DNA from 4 places in the Paenibacillus sp. W2I17 genome. Region 3 is predicted to be linked to each of the others. Evidence: riboswitches for the same ligand, from Rfam matches in the RefSeq annotation. Region 3 holds a riboswitch; each other region holds the start of a gene.
What was found. A riboswitch is a leader RNA that binds a small molecule or an ion and turns the genes downstream of it on or off. The one in region 3 is predicted to bind thiamine pyrophosphate.

Region 1 (4,216 bases), 290 kb from region 3:
ATCTTAATGTAATATATCTTTATCGTATGTTCCCGTATAGTCAAAGTCAATTGATTGAGGGCATTTGTTACGCAATTGTTATATAGTTCTTAAGATATATGGGTAACATTACCTTAGTGTGTAAATTACAGGGGATTAAGTCTTATAAAAAGGAAAAATTTACACGTTGGCCTATTTTGATTTTGGCTCTTTTTGGTTTACAGATGAGACCGTTTCTCATATAATTTATGTAACCAAGTTTCATGTGATGAAACATGAGGAGGGCATTATGCCATGGAAGATCGCAAGTTAACCGTCCGGGCTGTGGAACGGGCGCTGGATATATTATTATGTTTTACCACACGCAGTGATCTGGGACTCACCGAAATTGCCAGCCAGATTGGCCTGCACAAAAGTACAGTGCACCGTTTGATGGCTACGCTGGAGGATCGAGGGTTCGTGATCCGCGATGCAGCAACAGAGAAGTACCGACTTGGCATCCGAATCTGGGAGCTGTCGGCTCATATGTCCCGCAGTGATGATCCCGCTATTCTGCTGCTGCCTGCGATGGAGCGACTGAGAGATCGATTGGGGGAGACCGTGAGTCTGTACCTGCGTGATGGCAGTGAACGGATACGGATTCAGGCTGTGCAAAGTGATCAGGCGATTCGCCGAGTCGCTCCCGTTGGTGTTAGACTCCCGCTGTCTGTGGGCGCTTCCAGCAAAGTTTTGATGGCGTTTGCCACGGACGAGGATCGTGAGGAACTGATGAACGGGCCTGAATGGCCGGTGTTTATTGATCCGGCAGTGTATTTGGCGCAAATGGGAGATATCCGGGATAACGGATATGCGACGAGTTATGAGGAACGTGAGCCGGGAGCTGCCGCGGTATCTGTACCGATTATGGATCGCAGAGGCAATATTGCAGCTGCGCTCTCGGTCTCAGGACCTGTCAGTCGACTCTCGCAGGAGACATTGCATGAATACGCACCTGTGTTGAAGGATGCTGCTACGCAAATGGGGCTGATGTTATCCTGATGTTGATGTAAGTTTTTTCTCCAATTGAGTTGGTGTTCTGGAATATAAAGGTTGTTTTTATGTTCCGGTTGCGCTACTCTGTAATGGACGGCCCAGCGGGGCCAGCTTCATTGAATATGAACGGCGGCATGTGTGTGCCGCAACTTGTTAACGTTACTGGGGGAGTCCGAACTGTCCGGACTGAGACGGAATCGCATGAGATTCCGGACCCTTTGCACCTGATCTGGATCATACCAGCGTAGGGAAGTAATCGGCGATATGACCACAACCACCACATAATGTGACCCTTGTAGGGCTCCGTTAAGGAGTTTCATAAAGGTGCATTATTGGTGATGGACATTAAAAGTCGGTTCCTTCGGGGACCGGCTTTTTTATATACAGGGAACAGGCGATATAGCACATACTCCATCGACTTCTTTTTCAATACCTGCGAAAGTGGGCTTGGATGATGAGGGAAGTCACCATAGATCCATGATCTGTGCTGCCTTCCGGTCTGTTGTGAACTGTACATGAAAAGTGTCTCCCTGGTCTGAGGTAGGATCGCTCTTTCTTCTCTGCATTGTGCATGATTTGGGACAGGTACGTAAGTGAGCTAATGACGATCCCAACCAAACAAGCGAACGAACACTGAGGAGGAGACAAGCGAACATGAGTACAGGAAATCAAACGGGACAACAAGCGAGGGAACAGGAACATAACGATCGGCAGGTGGAAAAGGAAACAGGGGCGGCCGGACGGGTTCAGCCCTTTCCGGGCAGCCGCAAAGTCTACATTCAGGGCTCACGGCCGGACATTGCTGTACCGGAGCGTGAGATAGCCCTTCATGACACGAATACTCCCCAAGGGGTGGAGCATAACGAACCGCTGCGTGTCTACGATACGAGCGGCCCGATGACCGATCCCGCATTTCATGCGGATATCCGCGCAGGTTTGCCAGCCCTGCGCACTCGCTGGATCACAGAGCGCGGCGATGTGGAAGCTTATCAGGGCCGTACGGTTAAACCGGAGGATAATGGACTGAAGCCCGGAGGGAAGAGAGCTGGCGCCGAAGAGTACCCCGGATTACGTGGCAAACCCTTGCGGGCACAGCCAGGACGCTGTGTGACCCAGATGCACTACGCGAGACAGGGAGTCATTACGGCAGAGATGGAGTTTGCCGCCATTCGTGAAGGTGTGGAACCGGAATTTGTGCGGCAGGAGCTGGCGAGTGGACGGGCCATTCTGCCATCCAACATCAATCACCCGGAGAGTGAGCCGATGTTGATCGGTCGTCATTTTCATGTGAAGATCAATGCCAACATAGGGAATTCTGCCGTATCCTCTTCCATCGAGGAAGAGGTGGAGAAGATGACCTGGGCGGTACGCTGGGGATCGGATACGGTGATGGATCTGTCCACAGGCAAAAACATTCATACCACCCGGGAGTGGATTATCCGCAATTCACCTGTGCCGATTGGTACGGTGCCGCTGTATCAGGCGCTGGAGAAGGTGAATGGCGAAGCGGAAGCGCTGACCTGGGAGTTGTACCGTGATACGCTCATTGAGCAGGCAGAGCAGGGCGTGGACTACTTTACGATTCATGCAGGTGTGCTGCTGCGTTATATCCCCATGACCGCCAAGCGAATGACAGGTATTGTGTCCCGGGGCGGGTCCATTATGGCAGCATGGTGCCTGGCGCATCATCAAGAGAATTTTTTGTACACCCATTTTGAAGAAATCTGCGAGATTATGAAAAGGTATGATGTAGCGTTTTCGCTGGGAGATGGACTTCGTCCTGGCAGTATCTATGATGCGAATGATGAAGCACAGATGGCGGAACTGGCTACGCTTGGGGAACTGACGCAGATCGCATGGAAGCATGATGTGCAGGTGATGATTGAAGGCCCGGGTCATGTGCCGATGCATAAGATCAAGGAGAATGTGGATCTGCAGATGGAGATATGTAAAGAGGCACCGTTCTATACGCTGGGGCCGCTGACGACCGACATTGCCCCGGGTTACGACCACATCACATCCGCCATTGGTGCGGCCATGATCGGCTGGTTTGGCACGTCCATGCTCTGTTATGTTACGCCAAAAGAACATTTGGGCCTGCCCAACAAGGATGATGTGCGGGAAGGGGTCATCGCCTACAAGATCGCAGCTCATGCCGCCGATCTGGCAAAAGGCCATCCACGTGCCCAGCGCCGGGATGATGCATTGTCCAAAGCGCGCTTCGAATTCCGCTGGCGTGACCAGTTTAACCTGTCACTGGACCCTGAACGTGCGCTGTCCTACCATGATGAGACACTGCCGGCAGAAGGGGCCAAAGAAGCTCATTTCTGCTCCATGTGCGGACCAAAGTTCTGTAGCATGCGCATCACGCAGGACATTCGTGCCTTTGCCGCGGATAAAGGATTGTCCGAGAATGAGGCTGTAGCAGCGGGCATGCAGGAAAAGGCCGAGGAATATCGGACACGTTCCTAGGCGCCGGTACAGCGCAAGCTGGGCAGTCTGAAATAGAGATAAAGCCGTTTCTCTCTGTCATTGCAGAGAAGAACGGCTTTTTTTAGTGTTATGTCATGTATGTATTCTTAACCGTACTCAGCCTTTATCAGAATTAGCTTTGTGACTGTGTGTGGTCCATATTTTATACAGAATTCCTGCGATAACGAATAAAAGAGCGTCACTGAGTTTTGGTGCTCCTCCGTATAGAAATGCGGAGCAGGAAAAACCTACTATAAACAGTAAAACAATATAGAGGAAACGCATATTAGTTCACCTCGTTAATTTGTGGTGTTACTAAGTAAGTGAGTTCATAGTTGCATAGTTCAGACAGAACCTGTTATTTCACTCCGAATCAGCCTCTACTCTCGAGCCAGGCCAAAATTCTTCTCCAAATACGCCGCAAGCAATGCCAGCGGGCTATGGATTGGAATACCGCGATCTATTGTAACCTGTGCAGCGGCGGGAGCCATAGACAGTTGGGCTGCCACTACCGCTTTACCCGGATACTGCTCAGCAATCTGCTGTAATCCTTCACGTACCGCTTCGAGATACCCTTGCTGATCTCCACGCATAATCAACTCAAATGTCCCAGGGATGCACACTGCTTCCGTCTGAGATGTCTTGGCAACGTGTAGTTGCCCATTCTCATCCTCTTGCTGTAATGCCTGATTCACCCGCGCCATCGTTCCTTCAACGGTTGCCGGGTTGGTGA
Region 2 (4,216 bases), 3.6 Mb from region 3:
ACTTTGCACTTCCAGATCCGTAAACTTGCCTGTTCCGAGCAACAATCTGGACTCAAACGTATATTTACCAATGTTCAACATCATCAACCGCCTCCTACAAAATGTACAATCTCAATTCGATCGCCTTCTCTTAATGCCGTTGACTCATGATACTCACGCGTTAAGATATGCTTGTTCAGCTCAACAACTACAGTCTTGACTTGCAGGTCAAAAGATTGGAGCAATTTATCCACACGATTCAATCTGTCTTCAATCTCCATCCGTTGACCATTAACGATGATATTCACTGCACCACTCCCTTTCTGTTCAATCGCTCAGGGCTCAGCGCCTCAATTCCGAGTTCTTCTGAGCTTTTGCCAGCGAGCAACTCAGCGATAAGCCTGCTTGTTATCGCACTAAGCAAGATACCGTTGCGGTAATGTCCAAAGGCGGCGAACAGGCCCGGTATACTCTTGCAAGCACCTATATAAGGCAGTCCATCTGGAGTTGCCGGTCTTACGCCTGCCCACGCTCGTATAAATTGTGCTTCTTTCATCCCAGGCACCCAGTGGGTAGCCGCTGTTAGCAGCTTCTGAACACCCTTTACAGAAACGTTCAGATCCGTTCTGCCTGGCAAACTGGTTGCCCCGAGCCAAACTTCGCCATTGGCTTTGGGAACAATATAGATATCCTCTGCATACACCGTTCTGTCAGGTCTGTACCCTGCATGTTCATCTGAGAACTGAACGGCGGCTATTTCACCTTTTACCGACCACACAGGCAAGCTCAGATTTACATGTCTCATCAACTCTTCACTCTGTAATCCAGCCGCTATAATGACATGTTTGCATTTCATCTCACCGATCGATGTGGTGATCCCCTGCACGCCGTGTTCGTTTGCTTGCACACGTATATCCTGTATGTCCTCCATAACCCGTGCTCCCAATGCTTGAGCGGATTCAGCATATGCCTTCGTTAGACGGACTGGAAGAATTTCACTCTCGTAAGGTCTGTAATAGGCTCCATACGTATCTCTGTTAAGCCATGATGCCTCATGTTGTACAACGGAACTATCCCACCACACCTCATCAGCAGAAGCAGACAAAGCAGACTTCCGATTGTCCTTATAACTACTTAATTCACTGTATGAACGAAAAGGAGTTAGGAATCCCTGGCGTTGCAGACCAACCTCTACCTTGCTGAGTGTAGCCATTAGTACCTTTTGCTCATGAAGTAACTGCCTGCTCTGCCTGGCGAGCTTAGCCATCAAAGGATGAGCAAAATCCTCACTATCTGCCGCCAGCATTCCAGCCGCTGCGCAAGAAGTGCCTCCTGCAATCGCCGAACGCTCTACCAACAGTACATCCTGTCCAAGGGAAGCAAGCTCATACGCAATGGCACATCCAACAACGCCTCCGCCTACAATAATCGTTTCTGCATGAATCTTATCCGGTCTATCAGTAATGATTTTTTTCATCCTCTCATCTCCTTGATTCAGCGGCTCAGACTTTTTGTAGCAACGATAGCCTGCCTTAATAATGCAGCCGACCGATCCGGGGAATCGCTCGCCCATACATTCGAGATCACAGCGGCTCCCTGTGCGCCTGCGGAGCGAATCGCATGAATGTTTCCCGGCTCAATGCCCCCGATCGCAATGACAGGAATGGAGACACCAGAGCACACTTCAGCCAGAGCATATAATCCTCTTGGTTCAAGATCAGGCTTACTGTTGGTTGAGTAGACATGCCCGAAGAAAAGGTAATCGGCTCCCCGTTCTTCAGCGATTTTTGCCTCATCGATTGAATGAACAGATACACCCAGACGAAGTCGCTGCACATTGCTTCTAACAGCAGGGTTATAGTTACGTATCGCATCTTGCCCCCAATGTACACCGCCATAGATGTCATTCTGTGGTGGCAGTTCTGAACCATTGATAACGATGCGACAAGATGGAACGCCAACGCTACGCAGACTTTCAGCCCAACCGATCTTGTCTTGCCATGAGAGTTGTTTCTCTCGTATATGGATGTAGTTCACCCATGGCCAAACGTCCTTTGCAGCTTTTACAAAAGATCCTTGATCCCCCGTACCCGTAGATACAACATGCAATTCAAATGATTCGTGAACATGTTCATGAGAAATTACCGTACTGTTCATCTCCTTCCAGGCGTGAATGCTATGAAAACACAAAAAAGCCACTCCCGTAGGGGAGTGGCTGCGTATTAATTATAGGACCAGATGACTGACTGATACATACAGTTCATTTCGTGCAATAAAGCTATAGACCTTATAGCCATAACGTTATACACGCAACTGCATGTTTCAATTCGTTAAGCAGACGGTTGAAATCCTTTTCAGTTGCCGTTTGCTCACGTCATTCACTGAAACGCGCTCGCCACTTCCCTACGCTGGTATGATCCAGATCAGGTGCAAAGGGTCCAGAATCGCATTCTTCCATCTCAGCCGCATCGTGCGGCCCCCCTAGTGTTCATATGAAGTTGTAGCCTATATTACCATAGACGGATTTTTTTGTCACCGTCATTTCTGTTAAACATTGTCTTGAATCGTCTAGTTTTTCTCAGACCATTCTTCGACATTCCATGTTTTGGTAACCCAACCCTCGTAGAAATCAGGTTCATGAGATACAAGTAACACCGTTCCCTTGAATTCTTGCAAAGCACGCTGCAACTCCGCTTTGGCTGTGACATCGAGATGGTTTGTCGGCTCATCGAATAAAATCCAGTTGCTTTCACGCATCAAGAGTTTGCATAAACGAACCTTGGCTTGCTCTCCACCACTCAGCATGTTAAGCGGACGGGTAATGTGCTCATTTTTCAACCCGCAGCGTGCCAGATGACCCCGGACCTCATTCTGGGTCAAATGTGAAAACTCATTCCAGACATCCTCAATCGGCGTGATATTTCCAGCACGGACTTCCTGCTCAAAATAGGCCGTTTCGAGATAATCTCCCAAGAAAGTCTTTCCACTGAGTGGAGATATTTTTCCCAGGATGGTTTTCAACAGCGTCGATTTACCCACACCATTACAACCTACGATGGCAATTTTCTCACCACGTTCAATTGTCATTGTCATCTTAGGCAGCAAAGGATACGTATATCCAATTTCAAAATCAATGCCCTCAAAGACCGTTTTGCTGCTCGCACGGGCATCCTTGAATTTGAACGTTGGTTTAGCTGCTTCATCTGGACGATCAATACGTTCAATTCTGTCCAGCTGTTTCTCCCGGCTCTTCGCTCGACCTGAAGTTGAAGCACGTGCCTTGTTACGCTGAATGAAATCTTCCTGCTTCTTGATGTACTCTTGCTGCTTCTCGTATGCATCAATATGCTGGGCTTTATTCATATCAGCCATCTCGAGGAACTTGTTATAGTTCGCTGCATATCTCGTTAATTTGGCAAATTCCAAATGATAAATGACATTTACGACTTCATTCATGAATTCCGTGTCATGGGAGATTAAGAGAAACGCGTGTGGGTAGTCCTTCAGGTAACGTGACAGCCATTCAATGTGCTCTACATCCAGATAGTTGGTCGGCTCATCCAGTAAAAGAGCTGTAGGTTTCTCGAGCAGAAGCTTGGCAAGAAGCACCTTGGTACGTTGTCCACCACTTAGAGCTGCGACATCTCGATCCAGACCAATTGCGGATAAACCAAGACCATTGGCCATCTCTTCCACTTTTACGTCAATCAGATAAAAATCGCCCTGTTCCAGTTGTTCCTGAATATCGCCCATCTCTTCCAGCAACTGCTCCAGCTTATCTGGATCTGCATCTGCCATCTGGTCCGTAATATTCATCATTTCTTTTTCCAATTCAAGCAACGGAAGGAATGCATCCTTAAGCACGTCACGAATGGTTTTGCCTGGCGTAAGCTTCGTGTGCTGATCCAGATATCCATAACGGACCTTAGGTGTCCATTCCACTTTTCCACTATCTTTAAGCAATTTACCGGTAAGGATGTTCATTAATGTGGATTTACCCACACCATTGGCACCAACAAGTCCTACGCGCTCTCCGGCAAGTAAACGAAACGATACATTTTTAAATAACGTGCGATCTCCAAAATTGTGACTTACGTTCTCTACTGACAATAAACTCATAAGATGAGGTTGCTCCTATCTATTAGACATTACTTTTGTTATATTGTTCCGAAACCCTATTCTAGCACAGGTCCAGTCTTTTCTGAAAGTAATGTAAACAGTTCAGGAACCTCTTACA
Region 3 (4,216 bases):
ACCAGAAACGCGATGACAAAACATACTATGAATTGAAGCAGTATCTCAAGCGGGGACATCTTACCGAGTAACCCACTGTGCCATAGATTGAAGAACATCATGATCAAGACCATTCCTGTGCACATCATTAATCCGAAAATAATTTGTTCCTTCTTGCTTGTTGGCAATTCTCTCATCCTCTCTGTTTACCTTCGTAATTATAGAGATGAGGAAACCCTCCACATAAGTGAACATTCTGTGAACAATTATGATTTTCCCAAATTAAAACCGGATTTGACAACCATGTAGTACAGCCCTATGATATCCCTTAAAATGGTAGAAAGATTCATGGTATAAGGAGGATTTGGATTATGAGTTTTCAAAAACGCATTGACCACGTCGGCATTGCTGTGCGTGATCTGGAGACCACGCTGCGTTTCTATACGGAGATTGTTGGTCTTGAATTGAAAGACCGGGTAACCCATACCAACGGCGTCATTCAGCTCGCCTTCCTTGGCTTCAATGGAAGTAATGAGACTGAGATTGAGTTAATTCAAGGATACAGCGACAAGCTGCCTTCCGAAGGTACGGTACACCATTTTGCGATCCACGTGGACGATCTTGATTCTGAGTACAAACGCATCCAAGCCACCGAGGCCGAATTTATTGATGGAGAGATTATTACACTGCCTAACGGTTACCGCTATTTCTTCATCTATGGACCTGAAAAGGAATGGATTGAGTTCTTCCAGCGCTAAGAATTGGAGTTGATTTCATGAACATTTTAATTACCGGCGCAGCCGGGAAAATTGGAAGGGACTTGTCCCAACACTTGTCAGAAGCATATCACCTGCGACTAACAGATTTGAATATCGACAGACTGCATACGTATCAAGAAACCGACCATGAGATCATGACACTGGATGTGACAGACCCTGAAGCCTGTCAGCATGCTTGCGAAGGCATGGATGTGGTAGTACATCTGGCGGGAGACCCTTCCCCGAATGCCGGATTCTTTGAATCGTTGTTGGACATCAATATCAAAGGTACATTTAATGTATTCCGTGCAGCTAAGGACCAAGGTGTGCAAAGAGTCATTCTGGCGAGCAGTGCACAGACGATTGAGGGGTATCCCATTGATGCTCAAGTCTATCCGGACATGCCAACACGCCCACGGAATTTGTACGGGGTTAGCAAATGTTTTGGAGAATCGCTCGCTTCCTATTTTGCGTATACCGAAGGTTTACAAAGTGTAGCAATACGTATAGGTGCATATGATGATTTTCAACCGGACGGACCAGCGCTGGAAGCAAGGGATATGAGCGCGTATATTAGTCCGGCTGACTTGTGTGATTTGATGTTCAAAGCCATTACAGCTACCAATCTGGAGCCTTTCACCATACTGCATGGGATCTCGAATAATCGGTTTAAACGATTGAATCTGGAAACCACTCAGAAACAGGTAGGTTATGCCCCAAAATCCGATGCTTTTGCACTCAGCCAGATTTCCTTATATGATTCGCCACGATAATTATTGAAAATAACACATCTAAACAGGCTGATACACATATGTATAATGGCCTTCTTGATTAATTCATACGTGTCCCCATCCAGTTCCTGACTGGACACGTTCCACCCGCTGGCCTATAATTACACCTAGTAATGCCCGTAACTTCATAGTTTCCCAGGGGAGTCGGAATTGGCCGGCTGAGAGTGTATCCCACCAAGATACTAACCCTTAGACCTGATCTGGATCATGCCAGCGTAGGAATCGGAGTATATCGAAATGGCACAGCCCTATGGCTGAACGCCACCTCTCTAACGCCTGCACGCGTCCCGGAATACGGGACGCTTTTTTAATGTTCTTTTATATAGCCAGAGAGCTAAAAAAAGTGACGTTATCCAGATCTCAACTGGTATAAATCTGTCGATTTATGCAAGATGATTTGATATGAAGCCAAGGAGTACCCCGTGCCAATTGGCCGGACATACCGAAGGAGAGAACCACAGATGAAATGGCGTAAAACGATGGGATTGTTGCTCTTATGCGTGCTTATGGTGACTGTAGCCGCATGTGGTGGCAAAGAAGCTGCCCCAGCTGGGCAGAACGGCAACACAAATACGGAAAGCAGCAACGAAGGTGACACTGCCGCCCTGAAAGATATTAAAGTGGTGCTCGACTGGACACCAAATACGAATCATACCGGCCTGTATGCGGCTGTAGATCAAGGTTTTTATAAGGCCGAAGGCTTGAACGTGGAGATTGTACAACCAGGCGCCGGTGGCGCAGATACGATGGTCGCCTCCAATGAAGTACCGTTTGGCGTAAGTTATCAGGAGAGTGTAACTCAAGCCCGCACACAGGGTGTTCCTCTCGTCTCCATTGCAGCAGTTATTCAGCATAATACATCCGGGTTCGCTGCTCCGGCAGATCGGAATATCAAATCACCGAAAGATTTTGAAGGTAAAACCTATGGCGGTTGGGGTTCCCCAGTCGAAGAAGCCGTGATGCAATCCATTATGGAAGGCGACGGAGCCGATGTATCGAAAGTGAAAAACATTAATATGGGTGACGCCGACTTTTTCACCGCAGTAAAACGGGACATTGATTTTGCATGGATTTTCTACGCATGGACGGGTATTGAAGCCGAACTGCGCGGGGAACCAATCGACATGTTATATGTGAAGGATTATTCAGATGCACTGGATTATTACACGCCTGTCCTCGTAACCAACGAGCAGACGATCCAAAACGACCCCGAGTTGGTGAAAGCATTCCTGAAAGCCACCTCCGAAGGGTATCAATACGCAATTGATCATCCCGAAGACGCAGCGAACATTCTGATCAAGGCCGTACCGGATCTGGATAAAGACCTCGTACTGGCAAGCCAGAAGTGGCTCAGTCCAAAATACACGGATGACGCCCCGCGTTGGGGTGAGCAAAAACAGGAAGTGTGGCAGAACTACACCGACTGGATGTTTAGCAAAAAACTGCTTGATGAACAGATCGATGTGAGCAAGGCATATACAAACGAGTTCTTACCCCAATAAAATTTCTCATATAAAACGAACTTAATATTTACACGAGGACGGAGAGGACAGAAATAACGTGAAAAAGCGAAGCGGTCGCCTTTATCACCGGATTTTCCCTTTAGAGAAAGGGAATCAAAAAAATCTGGGGATAACAGCGATTGGAAGGTTATTCTGTCATCGAAGTGGCAAGTGTAACAGTCATTAGTTCATTTTATATATCACGAAAGGAGCCGTGATCTCTCATGGCAAGCACATTACTTAGCATTCAGGTTATTCCGAAAACGCCAAATGGCGAGAACTCTTATCCTTACGTTGATCGCGCCATTGAAGTTATTCAGCAATCCGGCCTGAAATATCAGGTGAACGCGCTCGACACCACGATGGAAGGTGAACTGGAGGAACTGCTGGAAGTTGTACGTAAAATGCACGAGGTACTTGTGGAGGCTGGCAGCCCAAGCATCATCTCCCAGATCAAAATCGCCCATAGCCCTACTGGCTTCAGCATGGATACCCTGACGGAGAAGTATCGCTAATGCCTGCCTATTTCAAAAGTGTATGGCCGCCCATTGTGGCGGTTATTCTCTTTATAGCGATATGGCAGGGAGCCGTCTCCCTCTTCCATATTGAGAAATGGATGCTGCCTGCACCATCCGACATCGCCCGCGAAGCGGCAACCCAGGCCGAACGACTTGGTATGCACGCTTCCGCAACCATTCAGTTAACGCTGATTGGATTCGCGGCTGGAACAGCGGTTGGATTACTGATTGCAATGGTGCTGCATTTGGTTCCTTTTCTCAAGTCGGCCCTGTACCCTCTACTTATTCTTAGTCAAAATATCCCAACTATCGCGCTCGCGCCGCTCCTGTTAATCTGGTTCGGATTCGGGCTGTTGCCCAAGCTGATTACCATCATCCTGGTCTGTTTCTTCCCCGTTGCAGTGGCGGCTATGGACGGCTTGACCCGTACAGATGCAGCGATGATGAACTATATGCGCATGGCTGGTGCGAAACGTCATCAGATTTTCTGGAAGCTGGAGCTTCCCCATGCGCTGCCATCCGTGTTCTCCGGTGTCAAAATCGCCGCTACCTATAGCGTGATGGGTGCCATCATCGCCGAATGGATTGGTGCAGACAAGGGTATTGGTTATTATATGATGCTGCAAAAGTCGGCTTATCGTACGGACCGCCTATTCGTGGCGATCATG
Region 4 (4,216 bases), 520 kb from region 3:
TCTCACCACGAGCGAGCAAAATTTGGGGCTGGTAGCTTAAGGCCAGATCAATTTTACCGGCAGCAACAAGTTTGAGTGAATCATTGGTATCGGCAGGCATCTGAATTTCGACATCCAGACCTTGGTCTGCGAAGTACCCTTTTTCTTGAGCAACATAGATGAAGGAGTGTACTGCATTCGGGTACCAGTCGAGCATGATGGACAGTTTATCTTTGGCGTCTGATGTTGGTTTGGTTGCAGACGGATCTGTTTGCTGTGCATTAGTTGCAGAGTCTGTTGTTGGCGTGTTATTGCTGGTATTCGTGGTGCTGCATCCACTGACGATCAGCAAAAGGCTAATGAGCATGATGGGAAGCAGGGAGTAGATACCTTTGTTATTCATAAATGAAGTTCCTCATTTCATCGTTTTGATTTGTATTTACATCTAATTTCTGTCTAAGTATTATCCAACTTTTCTTTTGCCTCCATGTCCATGCCGCCGTATGCTAAACCGTTTCTCCAGCCAGGCAATCAGTGCAAACAAAACGATCCCCAGCAGGGATAACAGCACAATAGCTGCAAACATGGCATCCGTGTTCATGTTGCTGGACATACGACGGCTGAAGTATCCGAGACCTTTGCTGCCACCAAGCCATTCCCCAATCGTTGCACCAACCACGCAGTACACCACAGACATCTTTAACCCCGAGAAAAAAGAGGGAAGTGCCAGCGGAACCTGGAGTTTGCAAAAAATATCCCACTTGCTGGCGCCCATGGTGAGCAGCAGTTCACGCTGCTCCGGATCGCCTTGGCGGAGTCCATCGTAGGTACTGACCACAATGGGGAAGAACGCGATTAGGAACACCACGGCGACTTTGCTCCACAACGTGTAACCAAACCACAGGATAAATACGGGGGACAAGGCAATCAGCGGGATGGTCTGACTGATTACGATGAAGGGATACAAGGCCTTTTCAATCGACCGGTTCATATGCATGCCTGTTGCCAGCGTAATTCCAGTCACTATGGACAAGCCAAAACCAACAGCAACCTCCATGAAGGTAGCAGGCAGATGTATGGTCAGCAGCAGATGACGATGCTCAACCAGTGAGCTTGCGATAGCCGTGGGTGCAGGAATGATGAAGGAGGGCACCCATCCCATACGCACAATCACTTCCCAGATCGCCAGTAATAAGAACATGAGCAGAATAAACAGACCATATTGGGAAAACGACCTCGAGAGCCACTTTGAACACCACGTCCAAACGCTAACCTCAGCTCTATCATTTTGCATGTAATTGTTCCTCCAGTTGTTGCCTCATCTGCACGAGAGCCGGTTCGTAGATCATGTCCGAATGCCTTGGGTGTGGTAAAGGAACCGTTATCTCCCGCAACTGCTGACCTTGCCCCCCTGGAGTTAACAGAATGATACGGTCACTTAACAGCAGGGCTTCCTCGATGTCATGGGTAATGAACAGCACGGTTTGTCCAAAGTCCTCCCACAGCTCCAGCAACCAGCGATGCATTTCTCGTTTGGTTAAGGCGTCGAGTGCACCGAAGGGTTCATCCAGCAACATGAGCTGCCCGCCTGTAAGCAAGGTACGTAGCAATGCCACCCGCTGTCGCATTCCGCCGGATAACTCATCTGGATAGGCCTGTTCATAACCCGACAGGCCGAACCTTGCCAACCCAGCTAGGATGTTGGCCCGTAACTTGTCCTTGTCCTGTCGGCCTGGTGCCAACTCGGCAGGCAGCATGCAGTTCTCCATGACGGTTCGCCAGGATAACAGCAGATCTTTCTGCGGCATATAAGCGACTCGTCCGAGCCGTTGCCCTTGCGGTACATCAGCTATATCGATGGTGCCAACGGTTGGCTCATGCAAGCCTGCGAGCAGCTTGAAGAGCGTGCTTTTACCTGATCCGCTGGAGCCGATGAGCGAGACAAATTCTCCTTGTTGAACCTGAAGCGACACATTGGAGAGCACGGGGAAATCCCTTTTTTCGGGAAAAGCAAAGCTTATGTTGTGAATGGTTACATGGTTATTCATCTGATCCTCACCCCCTTGATGTCAGACTGCTGCAATAACAATGGCATCCTATACTCTGCAAAAGGAACAAAAAAAGACCCACCCATTTCCGGAGAAATGAGTGGGTCTGTAAGTTAGATCCGCAATTTATCTTCACATATACATGAAAGAATTCCGCTTACTAAAAGGCCGCTCCACTTCCCTCCGCTGGTATGATCCAGATCAGGTTCAAAGGGTCCGAATAGTCATATTCGTCTCAGCCGCAAGGCTCCCCTAGTGCAAAAGTTCAAGATATGCAGTTATGTGTTCAGCATATATCACTCGAACCTGAACTGTAAAGAGGCAGTATAATAGAATTCTTGAGATGAACTTGGAGTTAGACCCGAACAACTGAACAATTTACCTCGGCTCATGAACCCGATATAATAGGGATGGCCCGTATAGGCCGGATCACAAAATGCAGGTGGGATTGTTCTCCCTCCTAGGCAGAATGGGGACCCGAGTTGAAAACGTTCAAAAAAGTATATATTGAGATCACAAGTATCTGTAATCTGGCGTGCAGCTTCTGTCCTCAGACGCAGCGTGCCAAAGGATTCATTGACCCTGAAGTCTTCAACAATATACTGGAACAAGTTAAACCACACACCAATCATATTTATCTACATGTCAAAGGCGAACCCTTGTTGCATCCCAAAATAGATCTGTTGCTCGATTCCGCACATGAGAAGGGACTCAAGGTGAACATTACAACGAATGGTACACTATTGCCCAAGACTCAGCATAAATTGCTTGGCAAACCGGCGCTGCGGCAGATGAATTTCTCCCTGCACAGCTTCGATGGGCATGAAGGTTCAACAGACCGTGACGGATACCTGCGTCATATTTTGTCCTTTGTACACGAGGCCGTTAAGCACAATGTCATCATCTCATTCCGACTTTGGAATCTGACGCAGGATAACTTCACAAATGCTCAGATGAATCGAAATCGGGAGACCCTTGAAGTATTGGAACGTGAGTTCAATCTGGATTTCCGCATTGAGGAAAAAGTAGTTCCAGGCAGCGGGGTCAAAATTGCCCCGAATGTATACCTGAATCAGGACCATGAGTTCCAGTGGCCAAGTCTGGATGCACCTGAAGATGACGGCAAAGGCTTCTGCCATGCATTGCGTAGTCAGGCAGCTGTGCTTGTAGATGGAACGGTGGTTCCATGCTGTCTCGATGGCGAGGGTGTGATTAACCTGGGTAACGTGCACGAGAAGTCATTCTCGGAGATTATTGAGGGTGAGCGAGCGAACAATCTGGTATATGGCTTCTCCAAGCGCGAAGCTGTGGAAGAGTTGTGTCGAAAGTGCGGTTATCGTCAGAGATTTGGAGCCTAGAATATATAAATTTACTTAAAAACGAACCTACCGAAAATATTTGTTTCGGTAGGTTCGTTTTGTCTTTATTGCGAAATTATTTAGATAATAAGAATTGAAATCAATTCAGGATAACAACTTTTTTGTAAAATCATAGTTTATTAATCTTGTTTTTATGAATTTGCATGGTATTATTATCCTATTGATTAGGAGGTGTATTAGTTCTAAAGATTCATATATTAGTGGATTTACCAACCAGAAGCCTACTGAGGAGTGTGTTTTAGTTTTGAATTCAAAATGGAAAAAGTTTAATCACAAACTATCGTTAATGCTTTCTACGTCTCTGATTGTTTCTATGTTATCTATCAATTTATCTGTATCGGCAGAAGTGGCTACATCTAAAACTTCTTTTACTGATATTGATAATTCGTATGCCAAAACAGAAATAACCAAATTAGTAGAACAAGGAATACTCACAGGATTTACTGATGGGACATTTAAACCTTCCGATTCGGTAACACGAGCTCAATTAGCAAAAATTATGGTCGGTGCGCTTAATTTAAAGCCTGATAATGTCGAAGCAAGTCAATTCAGAGATGTAAAGGAAGATCAGTGGTATGCCGGATATGTAGGTGCACTTGTCAAATCTGGAATTGCTCAAGGTACCTCCAAAGATAGCTTCTCGCCTAATAAAAATGTGACAAGAGAAGAGTTGGCTGTATTTTTTGTTAGAGCCTTTGGTTGGGACAATCAAGATCTAACGAGTCAAACATCCAAACCACAACTCTCAGATTTGGGTCAAGTATCCAACTGGGCGAAAGATTCTGTAACACTAGCCTATCAATCTGGTTT

Region 1: another riboswitch for thiamine pyrophosphate. It lies ahead of thiC (phosphomethylpyrimidine synthase ThiC); the one in region 3 lies ahead of QF041_RS18375 (ABC transporter substrate-binding protein).
Region 2: another riboswitch for thiamine pyrophosphate. It lies ahead of QF041_RS02385 (thiamine phosphate synthase); the one in region 3 lies ahead of QF041_RS18375 (ABC transporter substrate-binding protein).
Region 4: another riboswitch for thiamine pyrophosphate. It lies ahead of QF041_RS15965 (ABC transporter ATP-binding protein); the one in region 3 lies ahead of QF041_RS18375 (ABC transporter substrate-binding protein).

What each region holds. Positions count from the first base shown of each region.
Region 1 covers NZ_JAUSXM010000001.1:3,831,250-3,835,465, reverse strand. Annotated here, with positions in the region: gene QF041_RS16935 (IclR family transcriptional regulator) at 274-1,017, shown strand; TPP riboswitch at 1,166-1,279, shown strand; gene thiC (phosphomethylpyrimidine synthase ThiC) at 1,666-3,483, shown strand; gene QF041_RS16925 (hypothetical protein) at 3,864-4,216, opposite strand, start outside.
Region 2 covers NZ_JAUSXM010000001.1:515,572-519,787, reverse strand. Annotated here, with positions in the region: gene QF041_RS02400 (thiazole synthase) at 1-81, opposite strand, end outside; gene thiS (sulfur carrier protein ThiS) at 84-287, opposite strand; gene thiO (glycine oxidase ThiO) at 284-1,456, opposite strand; gene QF041_RS02385 (thiamine phosphate synthase) at 1,474-2,169, opposite strand; TPP riboswitch at 2,363-2,472, opposite strand; gene QF041_RS02380 (ABC-F family ATP-binding cassette domain-containing protein) at 2,548-4,098, opposite strand.
Region 3 covers NZ_JAUSXM010000001.1:4,119,267-4,123,482, forward strand. Annotated here, with positions in the region: gene QF041_RS18360 (DUF2798 domain-containing protein) at 1-176, opposite strand, end outside; gene QF041_RS18365 (VOC family protein) at 351-737, shown strand; gene QF041_RS18370 (NAD-dependent epimerase/dehydratase family protein) at 755-1,510, shown strand; TPP riboswitch at 1,656-1,768, shown strand; gene QF041_RS18375 (ABC transporter substrate-binding protein) at 1,990-3,030, shown strand; gene QF041_RS18380 (thiamine-binding protein) at 3,255-3,545, shown strand; gene QF041_RS18385 (ABC transporter permease) at 3,545-4,216, shown strand, end outside.
Region 4 covers NZ_JAUSXM010000001.1:3,601,714-3,605,929, reverse strand. Annotated here, with positions in the region: gene QF041_RS15975 (ABC transporter substrate-binding protein) at 1-382, opposite strand, end outside; gene QF041_RS15970 (ABC transporter permease) at 443-1,273, opposite strand; gene QF041_RS15965 (ABC transporter ATP-binding protein) at 1,263-2,027, opposite strand; TPP riboswitch at 2,189-2,291, opposite strand; gene QF041_RS15960 (radical SAM/SPASM domain-containing protein) at 2,510-3,385, shown strand; gene QF041_RS15955 (S-layer homology domain-containing protein) at 3,651-4,216, shown strand, end outside.